One region of the Pseudochelatococcus sp. genome, then DNA from elsewhere that is predicted to be linked to it. Evidence: predicted binding sites of a transcription regulator. Region 1 holds the regulator's gene; the other holds the start of a gene.
What was found. Region 1 encodes LexA, which represses DNA repair genes until DNA is damaged. Its sites were predicted from a motif close to TGTTCNNNNTGTGTTCNG; they were not measured.

Region 1 (9,916 bases):
CACCGTCGATGGTGAAAAAGAGAGCATCCGGGCAGGATAAGCGGCACCGGAAGGAGGGAACCCGGCGTCGGAAGCTGCACATGAAAGATGCATGTGAAAAGGCCGCGGATCCTCGATCCGCGGCCTTCGTGTTTCGTCCTTCGTGTTTCGTCCTGCTTCATCCGTGACCGGGGGCGGATGAGTTCCGCCCATCGGCCCCGGAGCCGTTTGCGTTCAAACCGATTGATCGATTTGAACGCAAACTGCTGTAAAATATGGAATGTGGAGCGGCGTCACGATTCCACTTGAATGCACGCCGCTCTGGTCCCTGGTCGGATCAGCGCTGATCGACCGGGACGTAGTCGCGCTTGGGCGAGCCCGTGTAGAGCTGGCGCGGACGGCCGATCTTCTGGGACGGATCTTCGATCATTTCCTTCCACTGGGCGATCCAGCCCACCGTGCGCGCGAGAGCGAACAGCACGGTGAACATCGAGGTGGGGAACCCGAGCGCCTTCAGCGTGATGCCGGAGTAGAAGTCGATATTCGGATAGAGCTTCTTCTCGATGAAGTATTCGTCGTGAAGCGCGATCCGCTCCAGCTCCAGCGCGACTTCCAGCAGCGGATCGTCCTTGATGCCGAGCTCGCTCAACACCTCATGGGTGGTGCGCTGCATGATCTTGGCGCGCGGATCGTAGTTCTTGTACACGCGGTGGCCGAAGCCCATGAGACGGAACGGATCGTTCTTGTCCTTGGCCTTGGCGACGTATTGCGGGATGCGCTCGACCGAGCCGATCTCCTCCAGCATCTTCAGCGCCGCCTCGTTGGCGCCGCCGTGAGCCGGCCCCCACAGGCAGGCCACGCCCGCCGCGATGCACGCGAACGGGTTGGCGCCCGACGAGCCGGCGAGGCGCACCGTCGAGGTCGAGGCGTTCTGCTCGTGATCGGCGTGCAGGATGAAGATGCGGTCGAGGGCGCGCGACAGCACAGGATTCGGCACGTATTCCTCGCACGGCACGGAGAAGGCCATGTGGAGGAAGTTCGACGTATAGTCGAGCTCGTTCTTGGGGTACACGAACGGCTGGCCGATCGAGTACTTGTAGGCCATCGCCGCGAGCGTCGGGATCTTGGCGATCAGGCGCATCGAGGCGATCATGCGCTGCTGCGGGTCGGAGATGTCGGTCGAATCGTGGTAGAACGCCGACAATGCGCCGACTGAACCGACCATCACCGCCATGGGATGGGCGTCGCGGCGGAAACCCTGGAAGAACCGGGTCATCTGCTCATGCACCATCGTGTGGCGCGTGACGCGGTAGTCGAAATCCTGCTTCTGGGCCGGGGTCGGCAACTCGCCGTAGAGCAGCAGATAGCAGGTCTCGAGAAAGTCGCCGTGCTCGGCAAGCTGCTCGATCGGGTAGCCGCGATACAGCAGCACGCCTTCGTCACCGTCGATATACGTGATCTGCGATTCGCAGCTCGCGGTCGAGGTGAAGCCGGGGTCGTAGGTGAAATTCCCGGTGTGCTTGTAAAGCGGGGCGATATCGATGACGCTGGGGCCGATCGATCCTTCTTTTACCGGCAGTTCGATCGCCTTGCCGTCGATCGTCAACGTGCTCGTCTTCACGCTCATGGATGAATCCCTTTAGCTGAGTGATCTAGCGAAAGCCGCACAGCCGGGATTGAAATGACAATTGAAAATCCGCGACAATCTGTGGTTTTCGATCCGATCGACGTAAGACGGATGTTTGCCTAGCGCATTCATGGCTGTCGTTCAAGCGGGCGGACCGTGTTGGCTGCTTTCGCCTTGCGGGGATTGCGGACGGGAGCCGGCGCTTCCCGCCCGGTGGCGCAAACCGTTGCCGGCAAGCGGTTTCCGGCGCGGCATAACGACATTCCCCTACCGAAACCCGCGAAATTCAGGAACATATCGCGAGTTTCATTGTGTCGAAATTGTAACCGCCGGGACGGGCGTTTTCCGCCGCCCGCCGCCGTGGTCAGGCGGGCGGCAGCTGGTCGCGAATCCGGGCGAGGCTTTCCTCGCGCCCCAGCACCGCCATGACGTCGAACAGCCCCGGCGAGGTTGCGCGCCCGGTGAGCGCGGCGCGCAGCGGCTGGGCGATCTGGCCCAGCTTCACGCCCGCTTCGGTGGCGGCCTCGCGCACCACGCTCTCGGTCGCCTGCGGCGTCCATTCTCCCGCCGCGGCGAGCAGGCCGGCCACCAGCGCCAGACGTTCCCGGCCGCCGTTGCCCAGCAGGGCGGCGGCCTTGTCGTCCAGCGCGAGCGGCCGGGAGGCGAAGATGAAATAGGCGCTGTCGAGCAGTTCCAGCAACGTCTTGGCGCGTTCCTTCAATCCCGGCATGGCCGCGCGCAGCTTTTCGGCGATCGGCGCGTCGAGCGCCGCCGGCAGGCCGCGCGCCGGCCCCACCTCCGGCAAAATGCGCGCGACGGCCGCGACCAGCGCGTCGTCGCCGGCCGCGCGCATGTAGTGGCCGTTGAGGTTTTCGAGCTTGGCGAAATCGAAGCGCGCCGGGGAGCGCCCGACGTTGCCGAGGCTGAAGGCGGCGATCATTTCCTCTGTGGAAAAGATTTCCTGATCGCCGTGGCTCCAGCCCAGACGCACGAGATAATTGCGCAGGGCCTCCGGCAGATAGCCCATCGCCCGGTAGGCGTCGACGCCCAGCGCGCCGTGGCGCTTGGACAGCTTGGCGCCGTCCGGGCCGTGAATCAGCGGGATGTGCGCCATTTCCGGCACCTGCCAGCCGAGCGCCTCGTAGATATGCTTCTGCCGCGCGGCGTTCGTCAGGTGGTCGTCGCCGCGGATGATGTGCGTCACGTCCATGTCGTGGTCGTCGACGACGACGGCGAGCATGTAGGTCGGCGTGCCGTCGGAGCGCAGCAGCACGAGGTCGTCGAGATTCTCGTTCTGCCAGGCGACGCGTCCCTGCACCATGTCCTCGATGACCGTTTCGCCGGTTTGCGGCGCCTTCAGGCGCACCACGGGCGGCACGCCGGCCGGCGCCTCGGCGGGATCGCGGTCGCGCCAGCGGCCGTCGTAGCGCATCGGCCGGCCCTGCGCGCGCGCTTCCTCGCGCATCGCCTCCAGCTCCTGCGGCGTCGCGTAGCAGTAATAGGCCCGTCCCTGCGCCAGCAGCGTCTCCACCACCTCGCGGTGGCGCGCCGCGCGCGAGAACTGGCGCACGGCCTCGCCGTCCCAGTCGAGCCCGAGCCAGCGCAGCCCGTCGAAAATGGCGTCGACGGCCGCTTCCGTCGAGCGCTCGCGATCGGTGTCCTCGATGCGCAGGAGCATCTTGCCGTTGTTGTGTTTCGCGTACAGCCAGTTGAAAAGGGCGGTGCGCGCTCCGCCGATATGCAGGAAACCCGTGGGGGAGGGGGCGAAGCGCGTGACGACGGAAGCGGTCATTGCTGCGGAAATTCCGAAAATGTTGACGACCAGGATGACGTTTCGCACCCGAAAAGCTTCGCATTGACGCCGGATGTGGCGGATCGGGCTTGGCCGGAGCGATCGAAACGATGATACTGCGTGATGTAACACGACTTGCGGCTGCGGGGTAGGGAGCGCCGGACATCGATGGACCGGGAGCGCCGAGGGGCCGGTGTGCTGCCCGCCCGGTTCGCGGGATGGGCAGGGCTCGCGGGCGCCTTCGACAGGGGCGCGCGGCTGCGCCCGGCCGCGGAGCGCTGGATGCGGGCCGAGGCGGCACGCCGACGTCCTTTTCTGTGGCTCCCCGTCGCCTATGGCGCGGGTATCGCGCTTTACTTCGCGGCGGAGCGGGAGCCCGCGCCGTGGGCCGGACCGCTGCTTGCCGCGCTCGCTGTCGTCGCGGCGTTCATGCTGCGCGGGCGCTGGCGCGCCCGTCTCGCGGCGATCGCCGTGGGGGCGGTGTTTCTCGGGTTCTCGGTCGCCTCGTTGCGAACGGCGCTCGTCACCCGGCCGCTGCTGGACGCGGCCGTCGTCGGGCCGCTCGAAGGCTATGTCCGCTCGGTGGAGGAGCGCGGGCAGGGGCCGCGCGCGGTGATCGAGGTGCACGCCTTCGCCGGCCTTCCGCCCGCGCGCCGTCCGGCGACGGTGCGGGTGAGCTTTCGCAAGGGGGCCGGCATCGCGGCGGGAACGCGCATCGCGGCGGTCGCGCGGCTCGTGCCTCCGCCGCAGCCGGCGCGGCCGGGCGGTTACGATTTCGCGCGTGACGCCTTCTTCGGCGGTATCGGCGCGGTCGGCTCGGCGAACGGCGCGGTGCGCGTCATCGCGGACGACGTGGAACCCGCCGCGATTCGCGTCGGATGGGCCGCCCGCCTTTCCGCCCGGATCGACGTCGAGCGCAATGCGTTGACGCGGCGTATCCTCGAGGCGGCCGGCGGCGGCGGACCGCTGCTCCCCGACGCCGGTACGGGAGGGCCGCGGGCGCAGGAGGCCGCCTTCGTCGCGGCGCTGGTGACGGGCAAGCGCGGGATGATCGCGGACGAGACCAACGAGGCGCTGCGCGCCGCCGGCATCTATCACGTGGTTTCCATCGGCGGTTTTCACATGACGCTCGTCGCCGGCGCGCTCTTCGTCATCGTGCGCCAGTTGCTCGTGTTCGTGCCGGGCCTTGCGGTCCGCTATCCGGTGCGCAAGTTCGCCGCCGTCGCCGGCATCGTCGGCGCCAGCGGTTATTGCGTGTTCTCGGGCGCGGGAATCGACACCCAGCGCGCGCTGTTCGTGACGTTGATCGTGATGGGAGCGATTCTCGTCGACCGGCCGGCCCTGTCCATGCGCAATCTGGCGCTCGCAGCCTTCGTGTGCCTGACGTTGCAACCCGAATCCATGCTCGGGCCGAGCTTCCAGATGTCTTTCGCCGGCGTGGCGGCGCTGATCGCGCTGTTCGAGCGCTGGGAGAACGGCGATCCCGCGCGCAGCCTCCTGCCGCTGCGCGAAGGGGGCGCGCTGCGACCGCCGGACCGGCAGCGCACGGGCCGGATGCGCCGCGTGATCGCGATGAGCGCCGTCACCACCATCGTGGCGATGCTCGCGACCGGGCCGTTCAGCACCTACCACTTCCAGACCTTCAATCCGTGGGGCATTCTCGGCAACGCCTTCGGCCTGCCGATCGTGGAACTCGCGGTGATGCCGCTCTCCTTTCTCGCCGTGGCGTTTCATCCGTTGGGCCTCGACGGTCCCTTCTGGCATCTGGCCGGCCTCGCTGCGGTTCCCGTGCTGGAGGGGGCGCGGATCATGACGGATTTTCCGGGGGCGGTGGTCGTCGTGCCCGCCTTCGGCATGGGAATCCTGTTGTTGCTGGTGCTGGCCCTGCTGTGGGCCTGCCTGTGGTCCACCCCGCTGCGCTGGCTCGCGGTCCTGCCGGCCGCCGCCGGCCTCGCGCTCGCCGCCGCGCCGGCGCGTCCCGATATCCGCGTCGATCGGGAGGGGCGCGGCGCCGCGGTGCGCGGCGCGGACGGGCGATTCGTCATTCTCGGCAGTCCCTCGGCCTTCGTCGTCGAGCAATGGCTGCGCGCCGACGGCGACGGCCGCCGCGCGAACGACCCCGCGCTGCGGCACAACGTTGCCTGCGACAGGCTGGGCTGCGTCGCCCGTCTCGCTGACGGCCGCAGCGTGGCCTTCTCCCGCGAGGCAGGGGCGCTCAGGGAAGATTGCCGCCGCGCCGCCGTCCTGATCACGCCCCGCCAGGCGCCGCCGGATTGCGCCGCGCCTCATGTGATCGACCGCGACGACCTGGACCGCTTCGGCGCCATCGCCCTCACCGTGGCGGGCGACGGGCTGACGGTGGAGGGAACGCGGGAGCATCCGGCCGCGCCCGGCGCGCGGACAGGCGACGGCCGGGAAGCCCCGGAAGAACGCCCGTGGCGCAGAAGCGCGCGATAACGGCATCTCGGCCAAAAGCCGGGGAGCCGCCTGTGTCACCGCCGCACCCGGAGGTGTGGCGCAGGCCATGGCCATTGCCGTGTTCTCCCGCGACTTGCGTTCAGTAGCGGCGCACGAGGCTCACGAGCTTGCCCTGAATGCGCACACGGTCGGGGCCGAGCACGCGCGTTTCGTAGGCGGGGTTGGCGGCCTCCAGCGCGATCGAGGAGCCGCGCTTGCGCAGGCGCTTGAGGGTGGCCTCCTCATCGTCGATCAGCGCGACGATGATGTCGCCGGTTTCCGCCATGTCCTGCCGGCGCAGGATCACCGTGTCGCCGTCGAGAATGCCGGCCTCGATCATCGAATCGCCACGCACCTCGAGCGCGAAATGCTCGCCCGGCGACAGCAGCTCCGGCGGCAAGGCGAGGGTATGGCTGCTGCTCTGGATGGCGCTGATGGGGGTGCCCGCCGCGATCCGGCCCATGACCGGCACCTGAACCGATGTCTGCGCGGACAGAGGACGCGTGTTGCCCGCGCCGGACTCGCCCGAATCGAAACCGGGACGCTCGCCCCCCGCGCGGAACGCCTGACCGCCGGCGCGCCCGGAAGCAGGGTCGCGCGCAAGCCCTCCGTCCCGGCCGAATCCGGCCTCCCGGCCGGCCCCTCCGTCCCGGCCCAGCCCGCCCTCGACGACGCTGGGGCTGAAGCGCCCCCGCGGCACGGGCGCGGCCAGCGCCTCGGGAAGACGAATCACTTCGATCGCGCGCGCGCGGTTGGGCAGGCGGCGAATGAAACCACGTTCCTCAAGCGCGATGATCAGACGGTGAATGCCCGATTTGGACCGCAGATCGAGCGCGTCCTTCATCTCGTCGAACGAAGGGGGAACGCCGGATTCCCGCATGCGTTCATGAATAAACCGAAGCAGATCGTGTTGCTTGCGCGTCAACATGGTCCACAAATCCTTCCCGGAGCTTCGCCCAGCGACCCCTCATGCATGCCTGCTTACGAAACGAAACACGAACACTATACAAGTTCTTAATGTGTTCTGCAAGCGCCACTATCCGCCCGGATCGTTAAAACTTGGCTTGTAAAACCGGCTTGCAGGCGAGGATTACGGCCCGGACGGGGATCTCGGCCGATTCATGCGTCGGCGCTCCTGCGGTCAGATATCGAGATCGGTGGCGAAGGCGGCGTTTTCCTGAATGAAGGAAAAGCGCGCCTCCGGTTTGTTGCCCATCAGCCGCTCCACCGCGTCGCCGGTCTGCGGGCGCGCGTCGTCGTCGACGACGACGCGCAGCAACGTGCGCTTGCGCGGGTCCATGGTGGTTTCCTTGAGCTGGGCGGGCAGCATCTCGCCAAGGCCCTTGAAGCGGCCGATTTCCACCTTCCTGCCCCTGAAGGTCGTGCGCATCAGTTCCTGCCGGTGCGATTCGTCGCGGGCGTAGACCGTCTTGCCTCCGTGGCTCAGCCGGAACAGCGGCGGCACGGCGAGGTAGAGATGGCGTTCGTCGATGAGGCGCGGCGTCTGCCGCCAGAAGAAGGTGATGAGAAGCGAGGCGATATGCGCGCCGTCGACATCGGCGTCCGTCATGATGATGACTTTCTCGTAGCGCAGGTCGGCGCTGCGATAGGCGGACCCCGTGCCGCAGCCGAGCGCCAGCATCAGATCGGCGATCTGCTGGTTTTGCACCAGCTTGTCCCGCCCGGCGGACGCCACGTTCAGGATCTTGCCGCGCAGCGGCAGGATCGCCTGCGTCGCGCGGTCGCGCGCCTGCTTGGCGGAGCCGCCGGCCGAATCACCCTCGACGAGAAAAAGCTCGGAGCCGGCCGCGCCCGCCTTCGTGCAGTCGGCGAGCTTGCCCGGCAGCCGCAGGCGGCGCGTGGCCGTCTTGCGGGCGATGTCCTTCTCGGCGCGGCGGCGCAGGCGCTCCTCCGCCCGTTCCACCGTCCAGTCGAGAAGGCGCGACGCCTGCTGGGGAGACGCCGCGAGCCAGTGGTCGAAGGCGTCGCGCACCGCGCTCTCCACGATGCGCCCGGCCTCGACGGTCGCGAGCCTGTCCTTCGTCTGGCCCTGAAATTCGGGTTCGCGGATGAACACCGACAGCATCGCGGCGCAGGAGACCATGACGTCTTCGGCCGTGATCTGCGCCGCGCGCTTGCTCTGGTTGACGCGCTCGGCGTGGTCGCGCAGCCCGCGCAGCAGCGCCGTGCGCAGGCCCTGCTCGTGCGTGCCGCCCTCGGGCGTGGGGATGGTGTTGCAGTAGGATGCGACGTGGCCGTCGTCCTCGGCGTACCAGGCGATGGCCCATTCGAGCGTGCCGTGCCCGCCCGGCTTGCCGTCGCCGCCGGCGCGGTCGACGCGCCCGGCGAAGATGCCGTCGACCACGAGCGCGCGGCCCTCGATCTCCTGCGAGAGATAATCCCTGAGACCGCCGGGAAAGCGGAACGTCGCCTCCGGCGGCACCTTGCCGTTGCCGGCGACGAGCTCCGGCGCGCAGCGCCAGCGGATTTCGACGCCCGCGAACAGAAACGCCTTCGAGCGCGCCATGCGGAAAAGGCGCGCCGGATCGAACCGCACGCCCTCGGCGAAGATGTCGGCGTCGGGCCGGAAGCGCACCGTCGTGCCGCGCCGGTTGTGAACGCGCCCCACGACCTCCAGCGGGCCGAGCGGCAGGCCGCGCGAATAGAACTGCCGATAGAGCGTCTGCCCGCGCGCCACCTCCACCTCCAGCGTCTCCGACAGCGCGTTGACGACGGAAACGCCGACGCCGTGCAGGCCGCCGGACGTCTCGTAGGCGTCGGAATCGAACTTGCCGCCCGCGTGCAGCGTGGTCAGGATGACCTCGAGCGCCGATTTGTCGGGAAACTTCGGATGCGGATCGACCGGAATGCCGCGGCCGTTGTCGGTGACGCTCAGGAAACCGTCCGCCGCCAGTTCCACCTCGATGAAGCTGGCATGCCCGGCCACGGCCTCGTCCATGGCGTTGTCGATGACTTCGGCGAAAAGGTGATGCAGGGCCTTCTCGTCCGTGCCGCCGATATACATGCCGGGCCGCCGCCGCACGGGCTCGAGCCCCTCCAGCACCTCGATGGACGCGGCCGTGTAGGCGGCCTCCGCGGGGGCGGGAGCCGCTTCCGGCGGGCGGGCGGGCCGGCCTTCGCCTCTGGCGGCGCGCCTCGCCGCGGGCGCCGGCGATGAGGGCTTCGCCGCCGCAGGAGAGGCGGCCCTTGCCGCCGCCCCGGAAACGGCATCCCGCTTCGCCGGGCCGAAAAGATCGTCGCTGTCCGTCATCGTGTCGTCCGATTCTCCCGAATCCGCCCGCGCCGCCCCCCAAGCAGGCGAACGGACAGGAAACATGCAGGTGTCGACCGATCTGTCAAGACGCAGCCGGACAGGAAGCCGGCGCGATATGTGGACGGGAGCGCCTGCGCGGCCGCGTGGCATGGCGGAATTGGCATGGCGGAATTGGCGTGGCGGGAATAGCGGGTCGGGAATAGCAGGTCGGCTTGCGGGCGTCTTTCGCCCCGGCGCGGTGGCGTGATAGGGTTGCGCCGTTGCTGCGCGCGTTTCGCGTTTCGCACGTCGTTCCGTCGAACGGGCGATCGGCGGGACGGGGCGGCGCGGCGTGTCCCGGACGGCGCGCCTTGCGGGCCGCCACGCCAAGCAGGTGCCCGTGTCTGATTTTCCCCCGCCCGATCATCCGCGCCGCCGCCCGGTTCGCGAACCCATGGCGCGCGAACCCATGGTGAATGCGCCCGGCGTCATCGTCGCCATCATCGCCCTTCTCGTGCTGGTGCATATCGCGCGCTCGCTGCTGGCGGCCGATGTCGCGGTCGACGTCATGCTGGCGCTCGCCTTCATTCCCGCCCGGCTCACGCTGCTCGTCGATCCCTCGCGGGCGCAGGCGATGTTCGAGGCGGCGTTTTCCGCCGGCGCGCAGCAGATGGCGCTCACGCGCTACATCCTTTCCGAAGGCGGCACGGCGCCGTGGTCGCTGCTGACCTACAGCCTGCTGCATGGCTCATGGATGCATCTGGGCTTCAACGGGCTTTGGCTGCTGGCCTTCGGCACGCCGGTGGCC
Region 2 (9,916 bases), on a different contig from region 1:
CGTGAACCGCATCGCGCTCGCCTGCCACTGATGCCTGCTCGCGCGCGGGAGCCGTCTGCGCCGTGCCGCCGGGCATCGCCGCCGAAGCCTCGCGGAAAAGCGCCGTCATGCCCTGCAACAGTTCATAGGACTGGCGGGAGAGATTGGCCGGCACGCCGGCATCGTCGTCGCCCGCCTCCGCGGCGCTCACGGCGACGGCGGGCGCCGGCGTCGGCACGCCCGGCAGCGGCCGGATCGTGAGCCGGCGGTGGGCGCGCGCCATCATCGTCTGCCAGATCTGCGCGGGCAGCGTGCCGCCGGTCATGCGGTTGGCGGGCTTGTAATCGTCGTTGCCGAGCCACACGCTCGCCACGAGATTGCCCGTGTAGCCCACGAACCAGCCGTCCCTGTAGGCGTTCGTCGTGCCGGTCTTGCCGGCGACGGGCACGCCCTCGATGCGCGCGCGCCGGCCGGTGCCCGCCTCCACCACCTTGTGCATCATGAAGTTCATGCCGGCGGCCACCTCGGGCGTCAGCACGCGCGCGGGCGCGCCGGCATCCCGGTCGTGACGCCAGATCACATCGTCATGGCCGTTGCGGATCTCGACCGCCGCATAGGGCTTCGCGCGCAGGCCGCCGTTGGCGAAAACGGCGAACCCCGCCGCCATGTCGAGCACGCGCACGCCTTCCGCCCCGATGGGCAGGGGCGCGGTGTTGCGCAGCTCGGTCGTGATGCCCATGGCATGGCTCATCTCGATGACGCGCGCGAGGCCGTTGCGGGCGTTGCCCTTGCCCATCATCAGGGTGAGGCGCACCGGCGTCGTGTTGATGGAGCGTTGCAGCGCGACCGTCAGCGTCATGCGGCCGGCATAGCCGCGGTTATAGTTGTTGGGGCACCAGTTGCCGATACAGGTCGGGCCGTCGACGATCGGGCTGTCGGGCGTCACGAGGCCGTCCATCATCGCCCCCGCGTAGACGAAGGGCTTGAAGGAGGAACCCGGCTGGCGCAGCGCGTTCGTGGCGCGGTTGAACTGGCTTTCGCCGTAGTCGCGCCCGCCGACCATGGCGCGCGCCGCCCCGTCCGGGTCCAGCACGGCGATCGCGCCCTGCTTCACGCCCCAGCGCTTGCCGTCCTGGCGCAAGCCTTCCTCCAGCGCGTCCTCGGCCAGATGCTGGATGGAGAGGTCGAGCGGCGTCTTGACGACGAGCACCCGCTCGCCGCGCAGCGCGCCTTCCTGAGACATCGCGCGGATTTCCTCGAAAGCCCAGTCGAGATAGTAATCGGGGCTCGATTCGCGATGCCGGTCCACCGGCGTCGCCGGGTTGCGGCGGGCGATTTCGGCCTGCCCTTCCGTGATCAAGCCGGCGTTGACCATCGCGCCGAGCACGTCGGAGGCGCGGGCGCGGGCCGTGGGCAGGTTGACGTGCGGCGCGTATTTGGACGGCGCCTTGAACAGGCCGGCGAGCATCGCGGCCTCGGGCAAGGTGACGTCGCGCGCCGACTTGCCGAAGTAAAACGCCGCCGCCGCCGCCGCGCCGAACGTGCCGCCGCCCATGTAGGCGCGGTCGAGGTAAAGCTTGAGGATCTCGTTCTTGGACAGGCGCGCCTCCAGCCACAGCGACAGGAACGCCTCGTTGATCTTGCGCTCGATGGAGCGCTCGTTGGTCAGGAACAGGTTCTTGGCGAGTTGCTGGGTGATGGAGGAGCCGCCCTGCACCACGCCGTCCGCCTGCGCGTTGGCGGACAGCGCGCGCGCCGTCCCGATGATGTCGATGCCGAAATGCTGGTAGAAGCGCCGGTCCTCCGTCGCCAGCACGGCCTTGATCAGCACGTCCGGGAATTCGTCGAGCGCCAGCGAATCGTCGTGCAGGATGCCGCGCCGGCCGACCTCGTTGCCGTAGCGGTCCAGAAAGGTCACGGCGAACTCCGGCTTCTTCAGCCAGTCGTCGCTCGTTTCCCGGAAGGCGGGCTGCGCGAAGGCCAGCAGCAGCATGCCGCCGGCGATGGACAGCGTCGCCGCCTCGCTGGCGCATTCCACCAGGACGCGCCGCACGCCGGTGACGGCCAGCCGATCCATGCGCGCGGAAATGCGCCGCCATATTTCGCCGAGCCCCGAACCTGCGCTATAGAGGGAGGCGTCGAGCCATGAGTCGACGGCAAGCGCCGCGCGCTTCACACGTCTGGAGAGGGATGGCCTGACAAACCTGAACACCGCGATCGCTCCCCTGAGCGAAGCTGACGACTTTTCCTTTGGTAGTCCACCTTGCGCGCTATCGCAATCGTGCGGCCGTCGCCAAAGACAGACATCCTTAATCCGCGCGCCGTTTGCCGCGCGATGTTGTATCGAACTCACACGCGCCCTGTTTGCGGAGAATGACCTTGAACGCTTCGGCATCGCCCTTCTGGAAGACAAAGACGCTCGGGGAGATGTCGCAGCAGGAGTGGGAGGCGCTGTGCGACGGGTGCGGGCGCTGCTGTCTCGTGAAGCTCGAGGACGAGGATACCGGGCAGATCTACGCGACAGACGTTTCCTGCCGCCTGCTCGACGCCGGCACCTGCCGGTGCAAGGACTACGCGAACCGGCAGGAAAAAGTGCCGGACTGCATCCGCCTCACGCCGGCGGAAGTGGCGCGCATCGGGTGGCTGCCGCCGACATGCGCCTATCGCCTCATCCGGGAGGGCTCGGACCTGCACTGGTGGCACCCGCTGGTCTCGGGCGACCCGCGCACGGTGCACGAGGCGGGCGTTTCGGTGCGCGGGCGCGTCGTGGCGAGCGAGGACGAGATCGCGCTGGAGGAACTGCCGGAGCGCATCGTGGACTGGCCGATGCAAACACCCAAGCCCCGGCGGCGGGCGGGCGGCGCCCGCTGAGAAACCTGCCTTACGCAGCCGCGGCCAGCAGCGCCCGCAGATCGAGCGGCTCCGTCACCATCGCCAGTTCGCCCCTGGCGCCGCGCGGCCATTCTTCCTGCGGGCGATCCCGATAAAGCTCCACGCCGTTCTGATCCGGGTCGCGCAGGTAGAGCGCCTCGCTGACGCCGTGGTCGCTGGCGCCGTCGAGTTCGATGCCCGCCGCGATCAGCCGCCGCAGCGCATCCGCGAGGCTCGCGCGCGTGGGATAGAGGATCGCCACATGATAGAGGCCGGTCGTGCCCGGCGCGGGCGGATGGCCGCCGGCGCTCTCCCAGGTGTTGAGACCGATGTGGTGGTGGTAGCCGCCGGCCGAGACGAAGGCCGCGCGGGAACCGTAACGCTGGATCAGCTCGAAACCGAGCACGCCGTTGTAGAAAGCCAGCGCGCGATCGAGATCGGCGACCTTGAGATGAACATGGCCGATGCGCACGCCCGGATCGATGGATTTCGGGGTCAGCGCGGGTTCGATGACGGGAAGTCTGCTCATGATCATGCCTTTCGTGTCGTTCTTCTTGTGATTTTTCTTGACCCCGTGGCGCCGGGCGCTGTGAGGCGCCCGGCCGCCGTGCCGGGACGGAGCCTTATGCCTGGAACATGTCCTGTTTCAATCCCGGGACATATTCCGGTTTCCTTGTTCTGAGCGAATTCTGCGCGATCAAACGATTCCGTTTGATCGGAAAGCGCTTTAGCCGCGCCTGCCGTCGAGGCTCCACGCGCCGGGGCCGGCGAAGATCAGGTAGAAGAACACGAAGGAGAACAGCGCCACCAGCTCGCCGCCGTTGAGAATCGGGAAGAAATTGCTCGGCGCGTGGAACTGGAAATACGCCACCGCCGCGAGACCGGACACGATGAAGGCGGCCGCGCGCGTGTAGAAGCCGACCAGGATAAGGAGACTGCCCGTCACCTCGATGATGCCGCCGATGCCGAACTGCGAAAACAGCGGCACGTTGGCGAGCTGCTCCACATAAGGAAAGCGGATGAGCTTGGCGAGACCGTGCTGAAGGAAGAAAAGGCTGGAGGCGATGCGCAGAACGGCGAGCGCCTGCGGACGATAGCTGTCGAGTTTTGCGGTCAAAGACATGGTTGCTCCTTGCGAAAAGCGCCGGCCGGAACGGCCGGTGGCGGACGAGAAAGCCGTGATGCTGCCTCGCACTATCGTTAATTTCCCTGATGGTGTTAATCATGCCTTTGTGCATAATAATAATAACTGACAGTGTGAAATAAGCGGATGAGGGAACGGTGCCGATGCTCGACCGGCTGACGAGCATGAGCGTGTTCACGAAAGTGGTGGCTGCCGGCAGCTTCACTGCCGCGGCGCGGCTTTGCGGGTTGTCGCAGACGATGGTGACGAAGCATGTCGCGGCGCTCGAGGCGCGGCTCGGCGCGAAGCTGCTGCACCGCACGACCCGTCGTCTGACGCTGACCGAAGCGGGCCGGCGCTTTCACGACGCCTGCCTGCGCATTCTGCCGGAGGTGGCGGAAGCCGAGGTGGAGGCTGGCGCGGGCAACGTCGAGCCGCGCGGCGTGCTGCGTCTCAACGTACCCTATTCCTTCGGCATCCGCCAGATCGCGCCCGTGCTGCCGGCGTTCCTCGCGGCGCATCCGCAGCTCGATATCGAGCTCGGGCTCAACGACCGCGTGGTCGATCTCGTGGAAGAAGGCTGGGACATGGCCGTGCGCATCGGCGTGCTCGCGGCCTCGCGGCTCATCGCGCGCAAGCTCGCGCCGTGCCGCAACATGCTGTGCGCGTCACCGGCCTATCTCGACCGTCACGGCACGCCGCGCTCGGTCGCCGATCTCGGCAACCATAATTGCCTCGGCTACACGCTGTCGCAGCGCGTCGGCACCGACCGCTGGCCTTTCGGCCCGATCGGGGCGTCGGTGCGCGTCGCAGGCAATCTGCGCGTCAACAACGGCGACGTGCTCGTCATCGCGGCGGAGGCGGGGCAGGGAATCATCTACCAGCCCACCTTTCTCGTCGGCGATGCGATTCGCGCCGGGCGGCTCGCGCCGATCCTTCTCGAACTGCCGACCGTGGAGACCGGCAACGTCCACGCCGTCTTTCCGCATGACCGGCGGCCGCCGGCGAAAGTGCGGGCGCTGATCGATTTTCTCGGGGAGCGGTTTTCTCCCGTGCCGCCGTGGGACCGGGGCCTGCCGGTCTGAAACGCATCCGCGGATACCGCCCCGGCACGCCATGCATTTCCGCCTCGCATCTCCACCTCTCGCCGGAATGCGGAAATGCTTTATTCTTTCGCGAGATCCAGAAAATGCCGCCCCTGGCGATCCTCGACTTCCACGATCCACAGATCGGAGTCGAACGCCGCTTCCTGCCGCAACCGCGCCTCCGCCACGGCGGGCGTCGGCTCGGGCTTGAGGGGGAGCGGCGCGAACAGGCGCAGGCCGGCATCCTCGTCGGCAAGGCTCTGGGGCGCGGGACCGAACAGCGCCACCGTCCCGTTGAGCCGATCGAGCAGCACGAAAATCGCGCCCGCCTCCGCCGCCCCGCGCCGGCGCAGCACGGCGGGCACCCCCTCCACGCCGCAGCGGCGCAGATAGGCGGCAACCCATATGTCGCTTTTCAGCCGCATGGCGGGCCTTTCATCGGCGGCATCGCAATGGACAGCGGCATCTTGCTCAATGACGGGGGCCGGACGAAAAACAGCCGGCGCGCACGCGGTCGGGCAGACGCTCGGCGAAATCCGCCACGGCCTCCTCGCCATAGGTGCTCACAAGCGCGTGAAAGGCCGCGAACAGCGCCGCGTGGGCGACGCAATCCTCGTCGAGACCGTCGAGCTGCGCCTCGGCGAAGGCTTCCTTGACGTAGAAGAGCGCCGCGCGCTTCTCTTCCATCACGTCATGGAAATCGTCCGCTTCGTTCTGGTCTATGATCATGCGTGCGCTCACCCGGCTGCGTCGAAAGTTTGTCGAAAGTTTCCTGCACCTCCACCATAGGACGCCGGCGCGGTTGCCGCCAGCAAGTTATTGCAATGCGGTTAACACCTGTGGGAATAAGCGCGTCGGCGGCGACTTGTTGCATGTTCGCCACAGCGGATCACTGTCCGGCCGCTGTCAGGCGGCGGCGGCGATCCGGCCGATGCCGCCGCGATAGGCCAACGCCTCCAGCAGATGCGGCCGGCCGACATGCGCCTCGCCGTCGAGGTCCGCAAGGGTGCGCGCCATGCGCAGCACGCGATGATAGCCGCGCGCCGACAGGCGCATGGTCTCGGCGGCGTCGCGCAGCAGGGCGAGGCCGGCGCCGTCGGGCCGCGCCACCTCCTCCAGCACGGGCGGCGGACAATGCGCGTTGGTTGTTTCCCCGGCAAGGCCGAGCGAGCGGTAGCGATGCGCCTGCAAGTCCCTTGCCGCGCCCACCCGCGCCGCGACCGCCGCCGACCCTTCCGTCGCCTGCGGCAGGAGGAGATCGGCCGCCGTCACCGCCGGCACCTCGATCACAAGATCGATACGGTCGAGCAGGGGGCCGGAGAGACGCGACTGATATTGCGCCATGCAGCGGTCGTTGGGCTGGCGGCGGCAGGCGAAGCCCGGCTCCGTCGCATGGCCGCAGCGGCAGGGGTTCATCGCCGCGACGAGCTGGAAGCGCGCGGGATACACCGCGCGTCTGGCGGCGCGGGCGATCAGCACCTCGCCCGTTTCCATCGGCTGGCGCAGGCTGTCGAGCGTCTGGGGAGAAAATTCCGGCAACTCGTCCAGAAACAGCACGCCGTTGTGCGCCAGCGACACCTCCCCCGGCCGCGCATGGGCGCCGCCGCCCACGAGCGCCGGCATCGACGCCGAATGATGCGGCGCGCGGAACGGCCGCCTGTCCGTCAGCGCCCCTTCGGCCAGCAGGCCCGCGACCGAGTGTATCATGGACACGTCCAGCAGCTCGCGCGGGGTCAGCGGCGGCAGGATCGACGGCAGGCGGCTTGCCAGCATCGATTTTCCGCTGCCCGGCGGGCCGTGCAGCAGCAGGTTGTGATTGCCTGCCGCCGCGATTTCCAGCGCGCGGCGGGCGCTCTCCTGCCCGCGAATGTCCGCGAGATCGGGCATCGCCCCGGATATCCGCGCCAGCGCCGGCGAGGGCCGCGCCAGCACCTGCGTTCCCCTGACATGGTTGGCGAGTTGCACCAGCGACACGGGCGCAACGATGTCGAGATCGCCGCCCGCCCAGGCCGCCTCCGGGCCGCATGCGGCGGGGCAGACGAGACCGAGACCGCGCGCCGCCGCCGCCATCGCCGCGGGCAGCACGCCGGCCACCGGCGCGAGCGTGCCGTCGAGCGCCAGTTCGCCGAGCACGACAAAACCCGCCAGCGCATCCGCCGGGATCGCGCCGATCGCGGCCATGACGGCCAGCGCGATCGGCAGATCGTAATGCGATCCCTCCTTCGGCATGTCCGCCGGCGCGAGATTGACCGTGACGCGCCGGGCGGGCATCGCAAGCCCCGAAGCCGTCAGCGCCGCGCGCACCCGCTCACGCGATTCGCCCACCGCCTTGTCCGGCAGGCCGACGATCGAAAACGCCACCGCCCCCGACGAGACGAGCACCTGCACGTCAACCGGACGCGCCTCGATCCCCTCGAAAGCCACCGTCGCCACGCGCGCAACCATCCGCCATCCCCGAAATCCGCAAAAGCGGCCAACACGCGGGCATCATAATGCGAGCGACATCACGACTCAAGAACAATAAAAGAACACATAGGCTTAGCGAGGTCTTTCCTGGATAGTCGCCATCCAACACAGTGGCGGCCCCCGACAACATCCAACAAATAAGAAATTTTCATTACATGGGAATGCAGGATAAGTTGAAATAAATTCTTAACATAATTATGTATTCAAAACATTATCGATACATGAACACAGCCTTAAGGAAAATTAATTTGAAACGAAGGCGGACCGCCCGCATACTTTTCATATCGCAACAGACACCGACCCGAAAGGATGTCAGGATATGAAGATTGCCATCGTCGCCACTTCAGCCGCGCTGCTTCTCGGCAGCCTGACGCATGTCATGGCGCAGCCGGCCGGCGAGTCTGCCGGCAAGCCTGCCCGGCCCGCAGCGGAAAGGCATGAAGGCGGCCATCATGGACCGCGCCTGACGCCGGAGGATCGCGCCGCGTTCACCGCCGCCCGTCTCGCGGCGTTGAAGGCCGGCCTTCAGTTGACGCAGGCGCAGGAACCGCACTGGAGCACGCTCGAAACGGCGCTCCGCGGCATCGCCGACGAGCGGGCGGAGCGTTTCGCCGAGCGTCGCGGCGGACCGGAAGGCAGGGAGCGCGGCGAGCGCCCGGATGCTCTGGAGCAACTCACCCGTCAGGCCACGGGCCTGCGGGAGCGGGCGGACAACCTCACCAAGCTCGCGGAAGCGGCCAAGCCCCTCTACGACAGCCTCGACGACGCCCAGAAGCGCCGCTTCGGCCCGCTGCTGCGCGAGGCGCTCGGCGACGGCCCCCACCCCGGCGGGCATGCGCCGCGCCCGGCCCGCTGATCGCCGACGGGCCATCGCCGGAAACGACATCGGCCGGCGTCCGCAAGGGCGCCGGCCTTCCTTCGTCGTGCCGGCGGATCAGCCGCGCAGCACGAGCACGGAGCAGGTGGCGTGGCGAACGATGGTCGCCGCGTTCGAGCCGATGAGATAGGTCGACACGCCGGGCTGATGCGAGGAGACGACGATCAGATCGGCCCCGATCTCGGACGCTTCCTCAAGCACTTCATTATAGACCGCGCCAAGCCGCACCGCCGTCGACACGCGCTCGGGCGGCAGCGGCACGCTCTTGGCGAATTCCGCCAGTTCCTCCGCGGACTGCTGCTCCTGCTCCGTATCGAAGTTGGGCGGCACGAATTCCACGAAAGCGACGGGCAGCACGGAACGGACGTAAACCAGCCGGATGGTTCCGCCCGATTCCCGCGCCAGCGCCGCAGCCCGCGTGACCGCCACGCGCGCGATATCGAGATCCGCCAGATCGACCGGGACGAGAATTTTCTTGAACATCATCCGTTCTCCTTGCATCGTGCGGGACAGAGCGGCGTGCATTCAGGTGGAATCGTCACGCCGCTCCAAGTTCTATATTTTACCGCAACTTGCATTCAATTCGATGGATCGATTTGAACGCAAACTGCTCTCGAGCGCGCGGCGTTCCGACGGAATGCAGAACCGGCACCCTATCTTTTTGATTTTACCGTAACTTATATTTCGCTGAAACGCGGGAATGATCCATCTTCCGGAATCGACGTGTTTTCCTCACGCGACGCGCTATCCGCTCCGCCTGCCATGCCGCAGTATCGCGGCAAAGACCCCGGCCGGCCTTGTCCTTCGTCAACCGCATCCACCGCAACGCGCCGGCGGACGCAATCTTCGGCACGTCAGGCCTGGCGCACGGGCGTATGGACCACGAGGCCGTCGAGCGCCGGAGTGATGCGGATCTGGCACGAGAGCCGGGAAGTCGGCCGCACGTCGAGCGCGAAATCGAGCATGTCCTCCTCCATCGGCTCCGGCTCGCCCACGGCGTCGATCCATTCCTCATCGACATAGACATGGCAGGTGGCGCAGGCGCACGCACCGCCGCAATCCCCGAGGATTTCCGGGATCGCATGACGAACGGCGGCTTCCATCACCGTGGCTCCCGGCGCGGCGTCGACGCTCCGCGCCGCGCCGGACGAGTCGATGTAAGTTACGATAGGCATGCCAAACCTTGCCCCCCTGATCGATTGGCGAACCGGGCCCCGGAACTTCTGACAAAACCTCGCGGCGTCGGCTGGCCGGCGATTTCAGCCATCCTCAGCCCTGAGGTTTTGTCAGAAGTTCTTGGCCGCCGGAGCACGATGCGCGGACGCCTGAATCGGAGTTTGCCCCGGCCATCCGCTTCTTGCATCAGATTCGTTCGAAAATGCAGCATCCGAATTCCGATTTGACGTTCCGTTCACTCCCGCACGATACCCTGACGGGCGATGCCGGCAAAAGCGCGGCGCGCTTTTCCGCAAGCTCCGCGGGCACGTTTACCATAAACTTAATATCTCCTTAACG

Region 2: a site for LexA is predicted at 7,572-7,589, ahead of ACOYJQ_RS06850 (YifB family Mg chelatase-like AAA ATPase). Genes of this name have one in related genera too.

The regions. Positions count from the first base shown of each region.
Region 1 is NZ_JBMNUS010000010.1:30,988-40,903, forward strand. Features, by position in the region: gene gltA (citrate synthase) at 317-1,606, opposite strand; gene gltX (glutamate--tRNA ligase) at 1,971-3,398, opposite strand; gene ACOYJQ_RS14750 (ComEC/Rec2 family competence protein) at 3,567-5,855, shown strand; gene lexA (transcriptional repressor LexA) at 5,956-6,783, opposite strand; gene parE (DNA topoisomerase IV subunit B) at 6,997-9,126, opposite strand; gene ACOYJQ_RS14765 (rhomboid family intramembrane serine protease) at 9,461-9,916, shown strand, end outside.
Region 2 is NZ_JBMNUS010000003.1:97,700-107,615, reverse strand. Features, by position in the region: gene ACOYJQ_RS06885 (transglycosylase domain-containing protein) at 1-2,191, opposite strand, end outside; gene ACOYJQ_RS06880 (YcgN family cysteine cluster protein) at 2,407-2,850, shown strand; gene ACOYJQ_RS06875 (VOC family protein) at 2,861-3,379, opposite strand; gene ACOYJQ_RS06870 (DoxX family protein) at 3,578-3,973, opposite strand; gene ACOYJQ_RS06865 (LysR substrate-binding domain-containing protein) at 4,138-5,058, shown strand; gene ACOYJQ_RS06860 (DUF1491 family protein) at 5,139-5,483, opposite strand; gene ACOYJQ_RS06855 (hypothetical protein) at 5,530-5,787, opposite strand; gene ACOYJQ_RS06850 (YifB family Mg chelatase-like AAA ATPase) at 5,965-7,503, opposite strand; gene ACOYJQ_RS06845 (Spy/CpxP family protein refolding chaperone) at 7,844-8,380, shown strand; gene ACOYJQ_RS06840 (universal stress protein) at 8,459-8,884, opposite strand; gene ACOYJQ_RS06835 (2Fe-2S iron-sulfur cluster-binding protein) at 9,256-9,576, opposite strand.